3 regions of the Brachybacterium halotolerans subsp. kimchii genome follow, and region 2 is predicted to be linked to each of the others. Evidence: riboswitches for the same ligand, from Rfam matches in the RefSeq annotation. Region 2 holds a riboswitch; each other region holds the start of a gene.
The links. A riboswitch is a leader RNA that binds a small molecule or an ion and turns the genes downstream of it on or off. The one in region 2 is predicted to bind thiamine pyrophosphate.

Region 1 (5,122 bases), 270 kb from region 2:
GACCACCACGAGAAGGGGCAGTAGCACCACGACCACGCACCCGCTCACCCTCAGCAGCACGCGGTCACGGATCTGCGGGGCGGGCGAGGTCCGGAAGCGCCCCCGCAGGTCCCGGCGATGGAGGATCGCCAGCAGGGCCACCGACCCCACGATCGCGACCAGGGTGGGCACGGCGCTGCGGGCGAGGAACGCCGCGGTGCCTCCGCCCAGGGCATCCCTGGCCAGCAGATTCGTGAGGTTCGAGACCGGCAGCAGCAGTGACGCCGTGTTCGCGAGCCATACCGTGGCCAGGGCGAAGGGCACCGCGGGCACGTCGACGCGCCGGGCCGTGAGCACGACCACCGGGGTCATGATCAGTGCCGTCGTGTCCAGGGAGAAGAAGGCCGTGCACACCACGGCGAGCGCGCACACGGCGCACCACAGCACGGCGGTGCGCCCACGCGCGAGGACGGTGAGGCCGTGGGCGATCACGTCCAGAAGTCCCGCCTCGCGCGCGAGCTCGGCGAGCACCGCGATCGCGAGGACGAATCCGAGCACGGGCGCTACCCGCGCCATCAGCGCCGCGAGATCCTGCGAAGGCAGCCCGCCGCCGAGGACGCACAGCACGGCGGCCAGGACCAGCGCCCCGATCGCGAGCGCACCGGCGCGCCTGCGCAGGAGTCCGAGCATGCTGCGAAGCGTAGACCGCGGGGCCCGTCCACAGGGCCCGCCGCTCCCACGGCGCGGGACGACCTCGTCCGATGCACGCGGCGGCGCTACGCTCGCCAGTGCACGGGGTGCCCTGACCAGGGCTGAGAACACACCCGCTGAACCTGATCGAGCTCGTACTCGCGGAGGGATTGCCGCCATGACACCTGCCCCACGTCCGTCCACCGAGGGCGCCGCCTTCACGGCGTCCCTGCGCCGCCAGCACGCCCAGGCGTGGGAGCGCGCCGTCGGCCACCGCTTCGTGCGCGAGCTGCGCGCAGGGTCCGTCCCGGACGAGGTGATGGCCCGCTACCTCGTGCAGGACCATCGCTTCCTCGATGCCTTCCTGCAGCTGATCGGTGCCGCACTGGCGACCGCCCGCACCCCCGCCGCCCGCCTGCGCTTCGCGCGCTTCGCCGGGGAGGTCGCCGGCGACGAGAACACGTACTTCCTGCGGGCGCTCGACGCGCTCGGGGTGAGCGAGGAGGAGCGCGCACGGATCCCGAACACCGCGGCCACCGACGGCTTCCTCGACGTGTTCCGCGAGGCAGCGGAGACCCGCGACCACGCCGCGATCCTCGCGGTCCTGCTGGTCACCGAATGGCTCTACCTGGACTGGGCGAGCCGGGCGCCCGCTCCTCTGCCCGAGAGCTTCGTCCACGCCGAGTGGATCTCCCTGCACGACGGTCCCGGTTTCCGCGACCTCGTGGACTTCCTGCGCGCCGAGCTCGACGCCGCCGAGATCGAGGACCCCGAGCGCGTGCGCGCCTTCTTCGCGCGCACCGTCGAGCTCGAGAACGACTTCTTCGACTCGGCCTTCGAGTCCGACGGCGAGGAGGCGACGGCATGAGCACCTCCGTCCTGTTCGACCAGCTCAAGGCCGCCGCCGTCGAGGACTGGGACGCCTATGTCCATCACTCCTTCGTGCAGCGGCTGGGCGAGGGCACGCTCCCCCTGGCCGCCTTCCAGGACTACCTGGTCCAGGACTACCTGTTCCTCCTCCAATTCGCGCGGGCCAACGCCCTGGCCGCGTACAAGGCCGACAGCCTCCAGGGCATCCGCTCCGCCGCGGACTCCCTGACCGCGATCGTCACCGAGACCGCTCTGCACGTGCGGCTCACGGCGTCGTGGGGCATCGACCGCGAGGTGCTCGAGACGGCCGACGAGAAGCCCGGCACCGTCGCCTACACGCGCTTCGTCCTGGACACCGGCATGGCCGGGGACGCCCTGGACCTGCAGGTCGCCCTCGCCCCCTGCGCGATCGGCTATGCGGAGATCGGGACCGCGCTCGCGCCGCGCCTCGCCGAGGACGCCGAGCATCCCTACGGCGAGTGGATCGCCGAGTACGCGGGGCAGGAGTTCCAGGCGAGCGCCGCCGCGGCCGCCGAGCGGCTCGACGAGCTCGCCGGCGGCGACCTTCCCGCCCGCCGGCGGGCGCGGCTCGAGCGGATCTTCCGCACGGCCACCCGCATGGAGGCCGCGTTCTGGCAGCAGGCGCTGGGCTGACCGCGGGCGTGCATTCGCCGAGCGCACGAAGACCGTGCGTGCAAGCATGAGGCGGTGAGCACGCACGCGTCCTCCCCGAGCCCGTCCGCGCCGCGGCAGGTCGAGAACCACCAGCCCTTCCTCCACGACCTCGCCGTGGTGCTGCGCGCTCCGCTGCAGGCCTGGTCGGCGCCCGACGGCACGATCACGGGCGCCGGTGCGCAGGGCATATATCTCGGCGATGCCCGCGTCGTCTCCGACCTGACCTGCGAGGTCGAGGAACGGGCCGAGAACGAGGACGAGGACGAGGGGCACCCCACTCTCTCGCCCCTTCCCGCCGAGATGCGCAGCGCACACGAGGTCGTGTTCCGCTGGGTCGTCACCGCACCCGATCTGCCGGGCGACCCGCTCGTGGTCCTCGAGCGCACGCGCACAGCGTCCGGCCGCGGCATCCGCGAGACGCTGCGCCTGCGCAACGACGACGACCGCCCGCGCACCCTGTCCCTGCGCCTCGGGCTCGTCACCGACAGCGCGACGATGTCGCAGGTCAAGGACCCGCGCCTGATGCTCGCGCAGGCCCCCGCCCGCCCCGTGGCCCGCATCCGGGACGGTGCGGCGCGGTGGCGGATCGGTGAGCGGGGCGAGGCGGTGCTCCACGCGAGCACCGGCACTGGCACGCTCGTCCCGGACGTCGACGGACCCGTCGTCACCTGGCGATGTGTCCTCGAAGCACCGGCGCGCGGCACCGCCGAGGCGGACTGGGAGCTCGCGCTCACCGACCCGGACGTCCCGTTCGAGGCCGCCGAGCCCCGAAGCGTCGCGCTCACCGCCGCGCCGGACGCGGACCCCGAGCGTCGGGCCGCCCGCGACCTCCTGGCCCGCTCCCTCGCGGACCTCGACGCGCTGCGCCTGCAGGTGCCGGGAGATCCGGCGCGCAGCTTCGCCGCAGCCGGCGCCCCGTGGTTCTTCACGCTCTTCGGCCGCGACTCGCTGATCGCCGCCTCGCTCGCCCTGCCCGTCGACACCACGCTCGCGGAGGGCACCCTGCGCACGCTCGCGAGCATGCAGGGCACCCGCATCGTCACCGACACGGCCGAGCAGCCCGGCAAGATCCTCCACGAGGTCCGCGCGCAGGGCATGGAGATGGCTGAGAGCCATCTGCCGCCGGTCTACTTCGGCACGATCGACGCGACGCCCCTGTGGATCGAGCTCCTGCACGACGCGCTCGACGCGGGCCTCGACGCCACGGTGCTCACCGATCTGCTCCCGCACCTCGAGGCCGCCGCCCGCTGGCTCCTCGAGCACGCCGATGCCGACGGCGACGGTCTGCTGGAGTACATCTACGAGAGCGGGCACGGTCTGGCGAACCAGGGCTGGAAGGACTCCGACGACTCGATCCGCCGCGCGGACGGCTCCCTCGCGAGCGGCGCGATCGCCCTCGCCGAGGTCCAGGGCTACGCCTATGCCGCCGCTCGGCACGCCGCCGACCTGCTCGAGCGCGGCGGCTCGACGGGACCGTCGTCCGCGCATCTCCCCGATTGCCTGCGCACCTTCGCGACCCGCCTGCGCGAGGCGTTCCACGCGCGCTTCTGGTGCGAGGACGCGCGCGGCCGGTACCCCGCGCTCGCCCTCGACGGCGCCGAGCGCCCGGTCGACGGCGTCGCCTCGAACATGGGGCACCTGCTGGCGACCGGCCTGCTGGACGCGGACCAGGAGCGCCTGGTCGTGGACCGCCTCATGGACCCGCCCCTGTTCTCGGGCTTCGGCATCCGCACCCTCTCCACCGACAACGGCGGGTACGGACCGCTGCGCTACCACGGCGGCAGCGTGTGGACGCACGACACCGGATACATCCTGCGCGGCATGCTCCGCGCCGGCTTCGAGGACGAAGCGCGCGTCCTCGCTCGCGGCCTGCTGCGGGCCGCGGATTCCTTCGACCAGCGCCTCCCCGAGCTGTTCGGCGGGCAGAGCGCCGACGAGGTCTCCGCGCCTCTCCCCTATCCGGCCTCGTGCCGCCCGCAGGCGTGGGCCGCGGCGAGCGCCGTGCCCGTGGCGGGCGCGCTTGACGTGCTCTGAACGGAGAGTCGAGCGACAGGTCCGCGAGCGCACCGCCCTACTATCCGCTCGGGCCCACACCCATCCGACCACGCGCAGCGCACAAGTGCTGGGCTCGATCGCACGGTAGTGGAACAGCGCGTCGAGGATGGGCTGCGCAACGCAGCGACGCACCGTCTGCTCAACCATGCCCAGCCGGATGGCGAGGACCTGACCGGCTGGATCCCCCCTCCACGAGGGCCAGCACACGAGCAGTCGGGCCGGACGCGCACACGTACTCACGATTACCGGACAGATTCCGCCCTCTATCCGTTCTAGGGTCGCGACCATGACGACTTCCCACGCCACCTCCTTGGTCTCGATCCGCATCATCACCGACGACCTCGACGCGATGGTCGACTTCTACGAGCAGCTCACCGGCGCGACCGCGGTGCGTCCCGCGCCGGTCTTCGCGGAGATCCTCACCCCGACCGCGACCGTCGCGCTCGGCAGCACCGCCACGGTGCCGCTCTTCGCACCGGGGTCTGCCGAGGCGGGCGCCAACAGGTCGACGATCCTCGAGTTCCTCGTCGACGACGTCGACGCCGAGTACGCCCGTCTGGCCGCACTGGGCATGGAGTTCGTCGCCGCGCCGGCACTGATGCCGTGGGGCAACAGGGTGTTCTTCCTCCGTGACCCTGACCAGAACCTCGTGGGCGTGTTCAGCCCCATCACCGCAGAGGCGATCGAGCGCTTCGCCGGACGCTACGGGCGCTGAGCGCGCGGAGCGACGAGTCCGGACGCCCTCCCGGCCTCCGGTGGTCACCACATCCCTGCGCCCGCCTCAGGTCGACACAGCTCGGGGAACGGCCGTGCACAGGGGCCGCTGCCCTCCGTACGATCGACGGAGGCCACC
Region 2 (5,122 bases):
TCGAGCCGCCGCGCGAGACGATGCCCGTCACCCGGTTCGCCGTCAGCGGCACGTACCGCAGCAGCACGCCCGCGTGGATCGTCATGTAGTCCACGCCCTGCTCGGCCTGCTCGATCACCGTGTCCCGGAAGATCTCCCAGGTCAGGGCGTTCGCGTCGCCGTTCACCTTCTCGAGCGCCTGGTAGATCGGCACGGTGCCGATGGGCACGGGCGCGTTGCGCAGGATCCATTCGCGCGTGGTGTGGATGTCATCGCCCGTGGACAGGTCCATGACGGTGTCCGCGCCCCAGCGGGTGGCCCACCCGAGCTTGGAGACCTCCTCGGCGATCGACGAGGTGACCGCCGAGTTCCCGATGTTCGCGTTGATCTTCACCAGGAAGCGCCGGCCGATGATCATCGGTTCGGCCTCGGGGTGGTTCACGTTGGCGGGGATGATCGCCCGGCCTGCGGCGAGCTCCTCGCGCACCACCTCGACGTCGCAGTCCTCCCGCAGTGCCACGAAGCGCATCTCGGGGGTGATCTCGCCCCGACGGGCGTAGTGCATCTGCGTGACCCGTCGGCCCTCGAGCGAGCGCACCGGGGAACGACGCGCACCGCGCCATTCGGCGCTCGCCTCGCCGCGGCGCACGGCCCCGCGGCCGTCATCGGCCAGGTCGCGGGCGCGGCCCGTGTACTCCTCGACATCGCCTCGATCGCGGATCCAGCTCTCGCGCAGCGGCGGCAGCCCCTCCTCGGGCTCACTGCCCGGACCGGCGGTCCGGTAGACCTCGAGCGGCGGGTTCGGCGCCCCGGTGGGGGAGTCGTCCTGGGAGATCCTCGTGATCGGCACGCGGATGTCGTGCGCAGGGTCCTCGAGGTGGCCGAGGGCGTGGGTGGGGTAGTTCTCGGGGCGTGCAGACATGCAGTCGCTCTCCTTCTTCCTTCGCCGGCATGACCCGGAGCAGGTTCGGTCGGTACTCGGACAGCGTCAGTCCGATCTCAGCCCGTTGCGACGGGCACCCGAGGGATCGGCGACGACCGTAGCACGGAGGACGTGCGGTCACGGCTGGCGGTCCGCGCCCGGCAGCGGTCGCGGACGTGGACGCGGGCCTCGAACCCGGCCTGACGGCGTGGGGACCCGTCCGCCGCGGCGTCGGGCCGCGAGACGTCGGGTCGGCCGTCCGAGATGTCCGTAGAGTTCTCCCCGGCGCCCTCCCTGCCGTCCCTCCTCCGCGCACGCTGCCGGGTTCGCGAACCCTCGCGACGGCGGCCCGCGCACGCCTCCTTCCGAACGGAACGACAGATGACCAGCTCCACCCCTTCCCCCGAGAACAACGGCTCCGCGAACTCCGGGTTCCCCGACGCCGGGTCCGCGCATGGCGCCTACGGCTCCGCCGGCGACCCCTATGGTTCGGCGAGCGGCCCCTATGGTTCGGCGAACGCCGCCTACGGATCCCCGGCCCCCGCTCCGGAGTACGCGGACTCCTCGCAGGCCCCGCAGTTCTCCGCGTCCCCGCAGACGCCGGGCCAGGGCCAGGAACCGCCGAAGAAGTCCAAGGCGCTGTGGTGGGTGCTGGGCGGCTGCGGGTGCCTCGCGCTGCTCGCGATCGCGGCCGTCATCATCGTGATCGTGGTGCTCGTGAACAACGCGGACGTCACCGATGAGCCCGCTCCGACCACGGTCTCCGCGTCCTCGTCCGACGGCGACGCGTCGGACGAGCCCAGCGACTCCGCCACGCCGTCCGACCACACCGTCGACGCGACCCCGAACGATGACTCGTCGGCAGATGCCGACGACTCCGGCGACTCCGCTGCCGACGGCACGGACGTCGACCCCGACGACAAGGACGGCGCGCTCGCCGACGCGAAGACCCAGTCGGACATCCTCTACTCGTCGAAGAAGGGCATCCGCGACACGCTCGTCTTCGAGGGCTACAGCGACGAGACCGCCACCTACGCGGTCGACCACCTGGACGCCGATTGGAACAAGAACGCGCTGGAGAAGGCCAAGCTCTACGAGGAGACCGGGGGCATGTCCGACGACGAGATCCATGAGCAGCTCACCTCCGAGTACGGCGAGCAGTTCACGAAGGAGCAGGCGGACTACGCCATCAAGCACCTGCACGACTGAGCGGTCAGCTGGGCGCTGGGGCGGACGCCCCTGGTGCTCCGGGGTGCACATGGTGTACATGTAGCTACATGTATACACAGGTTGCGCGGAGCAAGCGTCAGTCGATCGTCGACACGCTCGCCGGACGCATTCGCGCAGGGGAGTACGAGCCCGGAGCGAAGCTCGAGGGCGAGCACCGCCTCGCCGAGGAGTTCGGGGTCTCCCGCAGCACCATCCGCCAGGCACTGAGCGAGCTGCAGCACCAGCGACTGATCGCCACGGAGACCGGGCGCGGCTCTTTCGTCATCTTCGACGGCCACCAGCTGGATCAGGACCGCGGATGGACGCAGTCCATGGCTGCCGCCGGCAGCGATGTGAGCGCCGAGATCCTTGCCATCGAGGCCGTGGAACGGTCCGAGGTGCCCCTCTTGCCCGCCGACGTCGCCCTCAGCAGGGCCGTCGCGGTGCGCCGTGTGCGCAGTCTGCGGATCGCCGACGGGCAGGAGGTCCCGGTCTCCTTCGAGTGCGCCACGGTCCCCGCCGTCGGGATGCTCGCGGATCTCCCCACAGCGGGTCTCGTCGAGGGTTCCCTCGCCTCCTCCCTCCAGGCGGCGGGCTTCGTCCCCGTGCAGGGGATCCAGCGGGCCGACGTCCGGCTCCTCGACGAGCGGGAGGCACGGATCCTGCGCCGCGACGCCGGTGAGGCCTTCCTCCGAACTGCCCGCACCTCGTTCGACGCCGACGGGCGGTTCGTCGAGCACGTCGTCTCCCTCTTGGACCCCCGGCACTTCACGCTCGCCCTGAGCTTCGGCGGTGAACGATGAGCGCGGCCGGACACCCGACGACGGTTCTCGACCGTGCGCACGGCGCACTGCTCGGCCTCGCGATCGGTGACGCCCTGGGGATGCCCACCCAGTCACTCTCGCGCGAGCAGATCAGCGACCGCTACGGACGGATCGACGGCTTCGTCGCCGGGGCGCCCGATCAACCCATCGCCCCCGGGATGCCCGCGGGCTCCATCACCGATGACACCGAGCAGGCGCTGATCCTTGCGCGGCTCGCGATCGACGGGGGAGGCCGCGTGGACGAACACGACTTCGCCGAGGCGCTGATCTCCTGGGAGCAGGACATGATCGCGCGCGGCTCCCTCGACCTGCTCGGCCCCTCCACACGCGCAGCGCTCGCGAAGTTGCAGGCAGGCGTGCCTGTCGAGGAGACCGGCCGCTATGGCACCACGAACGGTGCGGCGATGCGCATCGCGCCCGTGGGCATCGCCCACGCTCCGGGGGAGGGTCTGATGGACGCCGTCGTCCAGGCCAGCAGGGTCACCCACAACACCGGCTTGGGGATCTCCGGCGCTGCAGCGATCGCCGCCGCGGTGTCGGCGGGCGTGGACGGCGCTGACGTCGACCAGGCCCTCGAGGCCGCGAGGACGGCCGCGGCCGACGGCGCGACGCGCGGGAACTGGATTGCGGGTGGCTCTATCGCGCAGCGGTTCGGCGCCTTCCGCGGCCCTGTTCGCGGGATGGGTCGCGAGGTCGCAGACGACTTCCTCTACGAGGTGGTCGGCACGTCCGTGCAGTCCCAGGAATCGGTGGTCTCCGCGCTCCTGCTCGTCGAACGGGGGGACGAGGATCCCTTCGGTGCCCTCTGCGCCGCGGCCTCCCTCGGCGGTGACACCGACACCGTTGCCGCCATGGCCGGCGCGGTGCTCGGCGCAGTGCACGGAGCCGACGCGTTCCCCGCCTCTGCCGTTCAGAACGTCCAACAGGTCAACGACCTCGACCTCATGCTCCTCGCACGGCGACTCCTCGCCCTGCGCTCCTGATACCTCGTCCCTAAGGTGCCGATGATGCCCACCGAGATTCCCGACCCCGTGACCGCCCCGCCCTCGTACTCCGCTGATGTCCCTCACACGGGCACGCTCCCGGCAGAGGATGGCGTCCCCGGAGCCCTCGAGCAGCGGGGGATCGAGCCAGTCCCGAAGGGGGAGCGGCACGGCAATCCCCTGGAGCTGTTCTGGGTGTGGTTCGCCGCCAACATCTCGGTGCTGGGACTGCCGCTGGGCGTCAGCCTCATCGCCCTCGGGCTCTCCGTCTGGCAATCGGTACTCGTCGCTGTGATCGGCGCGTTCGGCTCTTTCGCCGTCGTCGGGCTGATCTCGATCGCGGGCCGCCGCGGTGGTGCCCCCAGCCTCACGCTGTCCCGGGCAGTCTTCGGAACGCGCGGGAACGCAGGACCCACCTTGGTCGCGCTGCTCTCCCGCCTGGGCTGGGAGACGGTCAACACCTCGACGGCCGCGCTCGCCGTGGTCACCATCGCGTCGCTGGTCCTGGGCACCGGCGCCGATGCGAAGTCCGCCCCGTTGGTCGCCGTCGTCGGGGTCGTCCTGTTCGTCGGCTTCACCGTGTCCGTCTCCGGCATGGGGCACGCGATCATCCTGGTCGTCCAGAAGTGGTCCACTTGGATCTTCGGCGCGGTGAACCTGGTGATCCTCGCCTTCCTCGTGTTCCGGATCGACTGGGCGCAGGTGGCTCAGGCGCCGAACGGCACCACTGCCGCGGTGCTCACGGGCATCGGGACGATCGCTGCGGGCACCGGCATCGGCTGGGCGAACTCCGGGGCCGACATGGCCCGCTACCAGGCGCCCTCCGTCCGTGCGCTGTCGCTCGTGGCCTCCGCGTCCGCGGGTGCGGGCATCCCCCTCGTGGTCATGATCTCGATGGGGTCGATGCTCGGTGCGTCCGACGCGGCGATCGCGGCGTCCGCCAATCCCCTCGACGCCATCCGCAGCACGCTGCCGCACTCCATCGCGGTGGTCTATCTGCTGGTCTCCTTCGTGGGGCTGCTGCTGTCCAACCATCTCTCGGTCTACTCGGCCGGGCTCACGACTCTGACGCTCGGGCTGCGCGTGAGGCGCGTGTACGCCGTGATCGTCGACGTCGTGGTCACGACCACCGCTTCGCTGCTGTTCCTGCTGGTCGCCGACGGCTTCTACGGTCCGTTCATCACTTTCATCTCGTTGCTCGCCGT
Region 3 (5,122 bases), 1.5 Mb from region 2:
TCACGAAGTCGATGGCCTTCATGTATGCGAAGGAGGGGATCAGCACGAACGCGGTCGCCCCGGGCGGCGTCGCGACCGGGATCCCGATGCAGCCGGAGATCGCTCCCTTCGGCAGTGCGCGGCTCGAGGAGGCACGCTCGAACATCCCCTCGATCGCCACGGCCGAACAGCTGGCCTCCTCGATCCTGCACCTGCTCTCCGAGGACGCTTCGAACGTCAACGGCGCCGTGCTCGCGTCCGACGGCGGCTGGTCGGCGGTGTGAAGCCGGCGAGCACCTCGCGGACCGCTCCAGCGGGGTCGTCCGCCGCCATGATCGCCCGGACGAGCGCGGCGCCCGCGATGCCGGTCCCTGCGAGCGCGGGCACGTCGTCGGGGGTCACGTCCCCGATCGCGACGATCGGCAGGCGCGTGGCCGCGAGCAGCTCCCGGTAGCCGTCGACGCCGAGCGGCGCGCGCCCCGAGTCCTTCGTGGGGGTCGGCCGGAAGGGCCCCGCGCCCACGTAGTCCAGCAGCTCCGTCTGCTCCTCGGCCGCACGGACGAGGTCGAGGGTGCCGGTGGTGAGGCCGATGATCGCCCGGGATCCCAGCAGGGTGCGCGCATCCGTGACCGGCAGGTCCCCCTGACCGAGGTGGACGCCGTGGACGCGCTCACCGCGGGACGCGGCGGCGAAGGCCACGTCAGCGCGGTCGTCGACGAGCACCCGGCACGCGGGTGCGACCGCACTCACCGCGCGGGCCACCGCGATCACGAGATCCAGCAGCTCGCGCGCCTCGAGCTCCTTCGCGCGGACCTGGACGATCCCCGCTCCGGCGGCAGCGGCCGCGGCTGCGGTCTCGACGGTGTGCCGGTCGGTCCCTGAGGTGACGAGGTAGCAGCGCAGGTCGAGCGACTGCCTCCTCGCGCGGGCGCCGGCGGGTCCGGTGGGTGGGCGCGTCATGACTCCTCCTCGGTGGACTGCAGGGCGTGCTCGCCGATCTCGTCGAGAGCGTCGAGCAGCGCGGAGCGGAAGGCGCCGGGCCGCGGAGCGTTCCGGGCAGCCCTCTCCCCCGCGACGTCGAGCCATACGGTCGCGGCGCGAGCGGCGAGGACCGCAGGGCCGTCGGTCCCGATGCGCCGCGTCGCGACGAGGCAGGCGGCCGTGAGCGCGCCGAGCAGGCAGCCGGTGCCGGTGACGCGCGTGAGCAGCGGATGGCCCCGTCGGACCTCGATCCCCGCAGTGTTGGGTTCGTCATCCGTTCCCGGCCCGACACCCGCACCCGCACCCGCACCCGCACCCGCACCGACGATCCAGTCGACCGGCCCCGAGACGGCGACGGCGCCTCCGGTGAGGGTGGCGATCCGGGCGGCGGCGCCGCGAGCGCTCTCGGTCGCGTCCGCCGCGTCGGCTCCGCGCCCGCCGGGCCCTCCGCGCAGCGCGAGGACCTCCGAGGCGTTGCCCCGCACCACGTCCGGCCGCAGCTCCACGAGCTCACGGGCGAGGGCCGTGCGCACGGGCGCGCGCCCGATCGCGGTCGGGTCGAGCACCCAGGGGTGACCGGCAGCGATGCTCGCTGCGACGGTCGCGGGGATGCCCGTCATCGCATCGGTGCTGAGGGTCCCGAGGTTCACGAGCAGCGCGTCGGCCGCCCCGGTGACCACGGGCGCCTCGGCCTCGGTCTCGGTCATCATCGGGCGCGCGCCCGCGGCGAGCAGCCCGTCGGCAACGATTCCCATCGACACGGTCGCGGTGACGCAGTGGACGAGCGGCGGGCGACGGCGCACCTCGGCGATGACCGGGGCGACCGCGCGCAGGTCGGAGTCGTCGCGCGGGTCCGTGTCGCCGCGCAGGCCCGGGCCGCCGCGCTGGTCCGGACCCGCGAAAACGTCGGGATCCCCGCTCATCGCCCGGCCCTCCTCGTCGGCTCCCCGGCCACCTGGTCGAGGTCCCGGTCGATCTCCCTCGCGGACAGCCGGGGTCCTGCCGCCGCCCCGATCACCAGCAGGATCCCACCGAGGGCGAGCAGGACGAGCACGGCCGCATGGGCCCCGAGCAGCGCCGAGAGCCCGGGCAGGTAGAACGGGTAGAGCGCGGGAAGGATCAGCGAGAGGCTGTAGCCCATCCCGTAGCCCGTGGACCGCACCGACGTCGGGAAGCGCTCGGAGAGGTAGGCGGAGACCGGCCCGTACGCGGCGACGGTGACGACCTGGAGCGCCGCGGCGAGCACGGCCGCACCGGCCAGCGTGCTCGAGCCCACCGCCGTCCACCACAGCACCGGGCCCAGCACGGTCGCCGCGATCCCCCACCCGATGAGCAGTCGGCGCCTTCCGGTGCTCGTGGAGAGATGCCCGGCGAGCGCCATCGCGAGCGCCTGCGCGCATGAGGCGATGCCCATCGCGACCGAGACGCTGGTCGCCGGAAGGCCCGTGTCCTCGCCGAGCTGGGCGGTGAGCATGATGACGGTCGTGTTCGTGAGCAGCCACAGCCCCGTCATCAGGGTGAAGACCTGCCAGAAGGCGCGCGCCCAGCGTCCGCGCAGCATGGCCGCGATGCCCGTGACGGCGGGCTCGTCCTTCGGCTCGGGCCCCTGGGGCCGCTCGCGCTCGCGCCGGGCGATCGGCGCGTCGACCACGCGTCGTCGGTAGTAGACCAGCATGCCGAGGGAGGCGAGCGCCCCGAGCACGAACAGCGCGCGCCAGCCCCAGGCGGCATAGGCGTCGGGCCCCAGGACCAGCAGCAGCGCGGCGGTCGCGAAGGCGATCGCGGCCTGCGCCCACGGCGCCATCGAGAGGATGAGCCCGCTCATGATGCCGCGCCGTCGCGGGGCCGACCATTCCATGGCCAGGGGGATCGCGGCCGAGTACTCGCCGGCCACGAAGATCCCGCCGAGGAAGCGCAGGCAGAGGATCAGACCGATCGTCCCCGCACCCAGCAGCTCATGGGTGGGCATGGCGGCGATCAGCAGGGCGCAGGCGGCCGTGCCGGTGATCGCGACCTTCGTGGTGCGCGTGCGCCCCAGGCGGTCCGAGATCCTGCCGAAGACCATGCCGCCGACGGGCCTGCCCAGCATCATCGCGATCACCACGATCGCTCCCGTGGTGGCGGCGATCCCCGGGCCCGCGACGACGGCGAGCGCCGGGGTCAGCGCGGTGAGCGGCAGGAACACGTGGACGTTGTCGATGAAGTTGCCGACCACCCCGGCGCGCATTGCGGCGCGGCCCTCGGGCGGCAGCTGCGGCGTCGGACCGGCCGTCGGCGGGTGGGCCGCGGCGACAGTCGTGGGCGGGCTCTTGGGCAGACGTGACCGCATGGCGGACATCCCTTCGTCAGTGCGAACTGCATCAGGTTCCACGGGTGTGATCTCAGCGCGCGCGGCGCACCCCGTGTCCGGCGCGCCAGTATTCCAGAGGCGCCGGCGGGGCCGCGGCGCCGTCCGCGGCGACTACCCTTGCCACGTGAGCACTTCGAACCGTGGAACCGCCGACCGCATCGTCTGGGTCGACTGCGAGATGACCGGACTGGACAAGGAGAAGGACGCGCTCGTCGAGATCGCCGTCCTGGTCACCGATGGTGACCTCAACATCCTCGGGGAGGGCGTGGACGTCGTCGTCAGGCCCCCGGCCGAGGCGCTGGAGCAGATGGGCGACTTCGTGCGCACCATGCACACGAACTCCGGGCTGCTGGAGGAGCTGGACGCGGGCATCACCCTCGAGGCCGCGCAGGAGCAGTGCCTGGCCTACGTGCGCGAGCACTGCCCGGAGGCCGGCAAGGCGCCGCTCGCGGGCAACTCCGTGGGCACCGACCGCGTGTTCCTCGACAAGGACGTGCCGGAGTTCGCCGCCTGGCTCTCCTACCGCACGATCGACGTCTCGAGCCTCAAGGAGCTCGCCAAGCGCTGGTTCCCCCGCGTCTTCTACAACACGCCCGCCAAGCACGGGGGCCACCGCGCCCTCGCCGACATCCGCGAGTCCATCCAGGAGCTCAAGTACTACCGCGAGGTGCTGTTCGTGGCCGACCCGGGGCCGACGACCGCGCAGGCCCAGGCCGCCGCGCGCACCTTCGAGCTCACGGCCGACGGCGAGAGCGCCGACGGGTCCGACGACGCGGCCGCAGGCGCCGCGGGCTCCTCCGCACCGGCGGTGCCGTGGCTGCAGCGCGCCACCCATCGCACCTGGCTGGACTCCGAGGGCGAGGAGCTCCTCGTCTTCGGCGCCGAGTCGCTGCGGGAGGACGGCGGCTTCGGCTGGCTCGACGAGGACGGCGAGCTCGACGGCGACAAGCCGGCCGAGCTCTGGGTGACCTGCCGCATGACCCACTGCTTCGCGCTCGCCACGATGCTGGGCAGCCCCGAGTACGGGCGCTTCGTGGACCACGGCATCGAGTCCCTGCGCACCGTCTTCAAGGACGAGGAGCACGGCGGCTGGTTCTCGAAGATCGCCGGGGAGACCGTCATCGACGACGCCAAGGAGGCCTACGCGCACGCGTTCGTGGTGCTCGCGGCCGCCTCCGCGACCGCCGCCGGACGCCCGCACGCCGCGGAGCTGCTCGAGGAGGCCCTGGGCGTCCTCGACGAGAAGTTCTACGACGAGGAGACGGGGATGAGCGTGGACACCTTCGACCGCGCCTTCACCGTCTGCGAGGAGTACCGGGGCATCAACGCGAACATGCACACGACCGAGGCCCTGCTCGCCGCGGCCGACGTCACCGGGGAGCGCCGCTGGCTGGACCGGGCCATGGGCATCATGACCCGGGCGATCGACGAGTTCGCGCGCGAGCAGGACTGGCTGCTGCCGGAGCACTTCGACACCTCGTGGAACCCGATCCTCGACTACAACGAGGACAAGCCGGCCGATCCGTTCCGCCCCTACGGCGCGACCGTCGGCCATTGGCTCGAGTGGTCCCGCCTGGTGCTGCACGGGCGCGCCGCGCTGCTCGCGAAGGACGGCGAGGCACCCGAGTGGATGCTCGAGGCCGCGAACGCCCTCATGGGCAGGGCCGACGACGCCTTCGGCATGGACGGCGAGCCCGGCTTCCCCTACACGGTGGACTGGGACGGCACGCCCGTGGTGCACGAGCGCATGCACTGGGTCGCCGCCGAGGCGACCGCCGCCGCGGCCGCGATGTTCCAGGTGACGGGCGACCG

Region 1: linked by a shared signal. The riboswitch ahead of Bra3105_RS13080 (TenA family protein) and the one ahead of thiC (phosphomethylpyrimidine synthase ThiC) in region 2 are both predicted to bind thiamine pyrophosphate.
Region 3: linked by a shared signal. The riboswitch ahead of Bra3105_RS00390 (MFS transporter) and the one ahead of thiC (phosphomethylpyrimidine synthase ThiC) in region 2 are both predicted to bind thiamine pyrophosphate.

The regions. Positions count from the first base shown of each region.
Region 1 is NZ_CP086254.1:2,909,020-2,914,141, reverse strand. Features, by position in the region: gene Bra3105_RS13085 (SLC13 family permease) at 1-669, opposite strand, end outside; TPP riboswitch at 763-857, shown strand; gene Bra3105_RS13080 (TenA family protein) at 848-1,537, shown strand; gene tenA (thiaminase II) at 1,534-2,193, shown strand; gene Bra3105_RS13070 (MGH1-like glycoside hydrolase domain-containing protein) at 2,248-4,248, shown strand; gene Bra3105_RS13065 (VOC family protein) at 4,556-4,984, shown strand.
Region 2 is NZ_CP086254.1:2,636,753-2,641,874, forward strand. Features, by position in the region: gene thiC (phosphomethylpyrimidine synthase ThiC) at 1-901, opposite strand, end outside; TPP riboswitch at 901-1,011, opposite strand; gene Bra3105_RS11885 (Ltp family lipoprotein) at 1,283-2,110, shown strand; gene Bra3105_RS11890 (GntR family transcriptional regulator) at 2,179-2,913, shown strand; gene Bra3105_RS11895 (ADP-ribosylglycohydrolase family protein) at 2,910-3,917, shown strand; gene Bra3105_RS11900 (purine-cytosine permease family protein) at 3,942-5,122, shown strand, end outside.
Region 3 is NZ_CP086254.1:76,429-81,550, reverse strand. Features, by position in the region: gene Bra3105_RS00405 (SDR family NAD(P)-dependent oxidoreductase) at 1-263, shown strand, start outside; gene Bra3105_RS00400 (thiamine phosphate synthase) at 217-939, opposite strand; gene Bra3105_RS00395 (hydroxyethylthiazole kinase) at 936-1,883, opposite strand; gene Bra3105_RS00390 (MFS transporter) at 1,880-3,289, opposite strand; TPP riboswitch at 3,281-3,373, opposite strand; gene orn (oligoribonuclease) at 3,435-5,122, shown strand, end outside.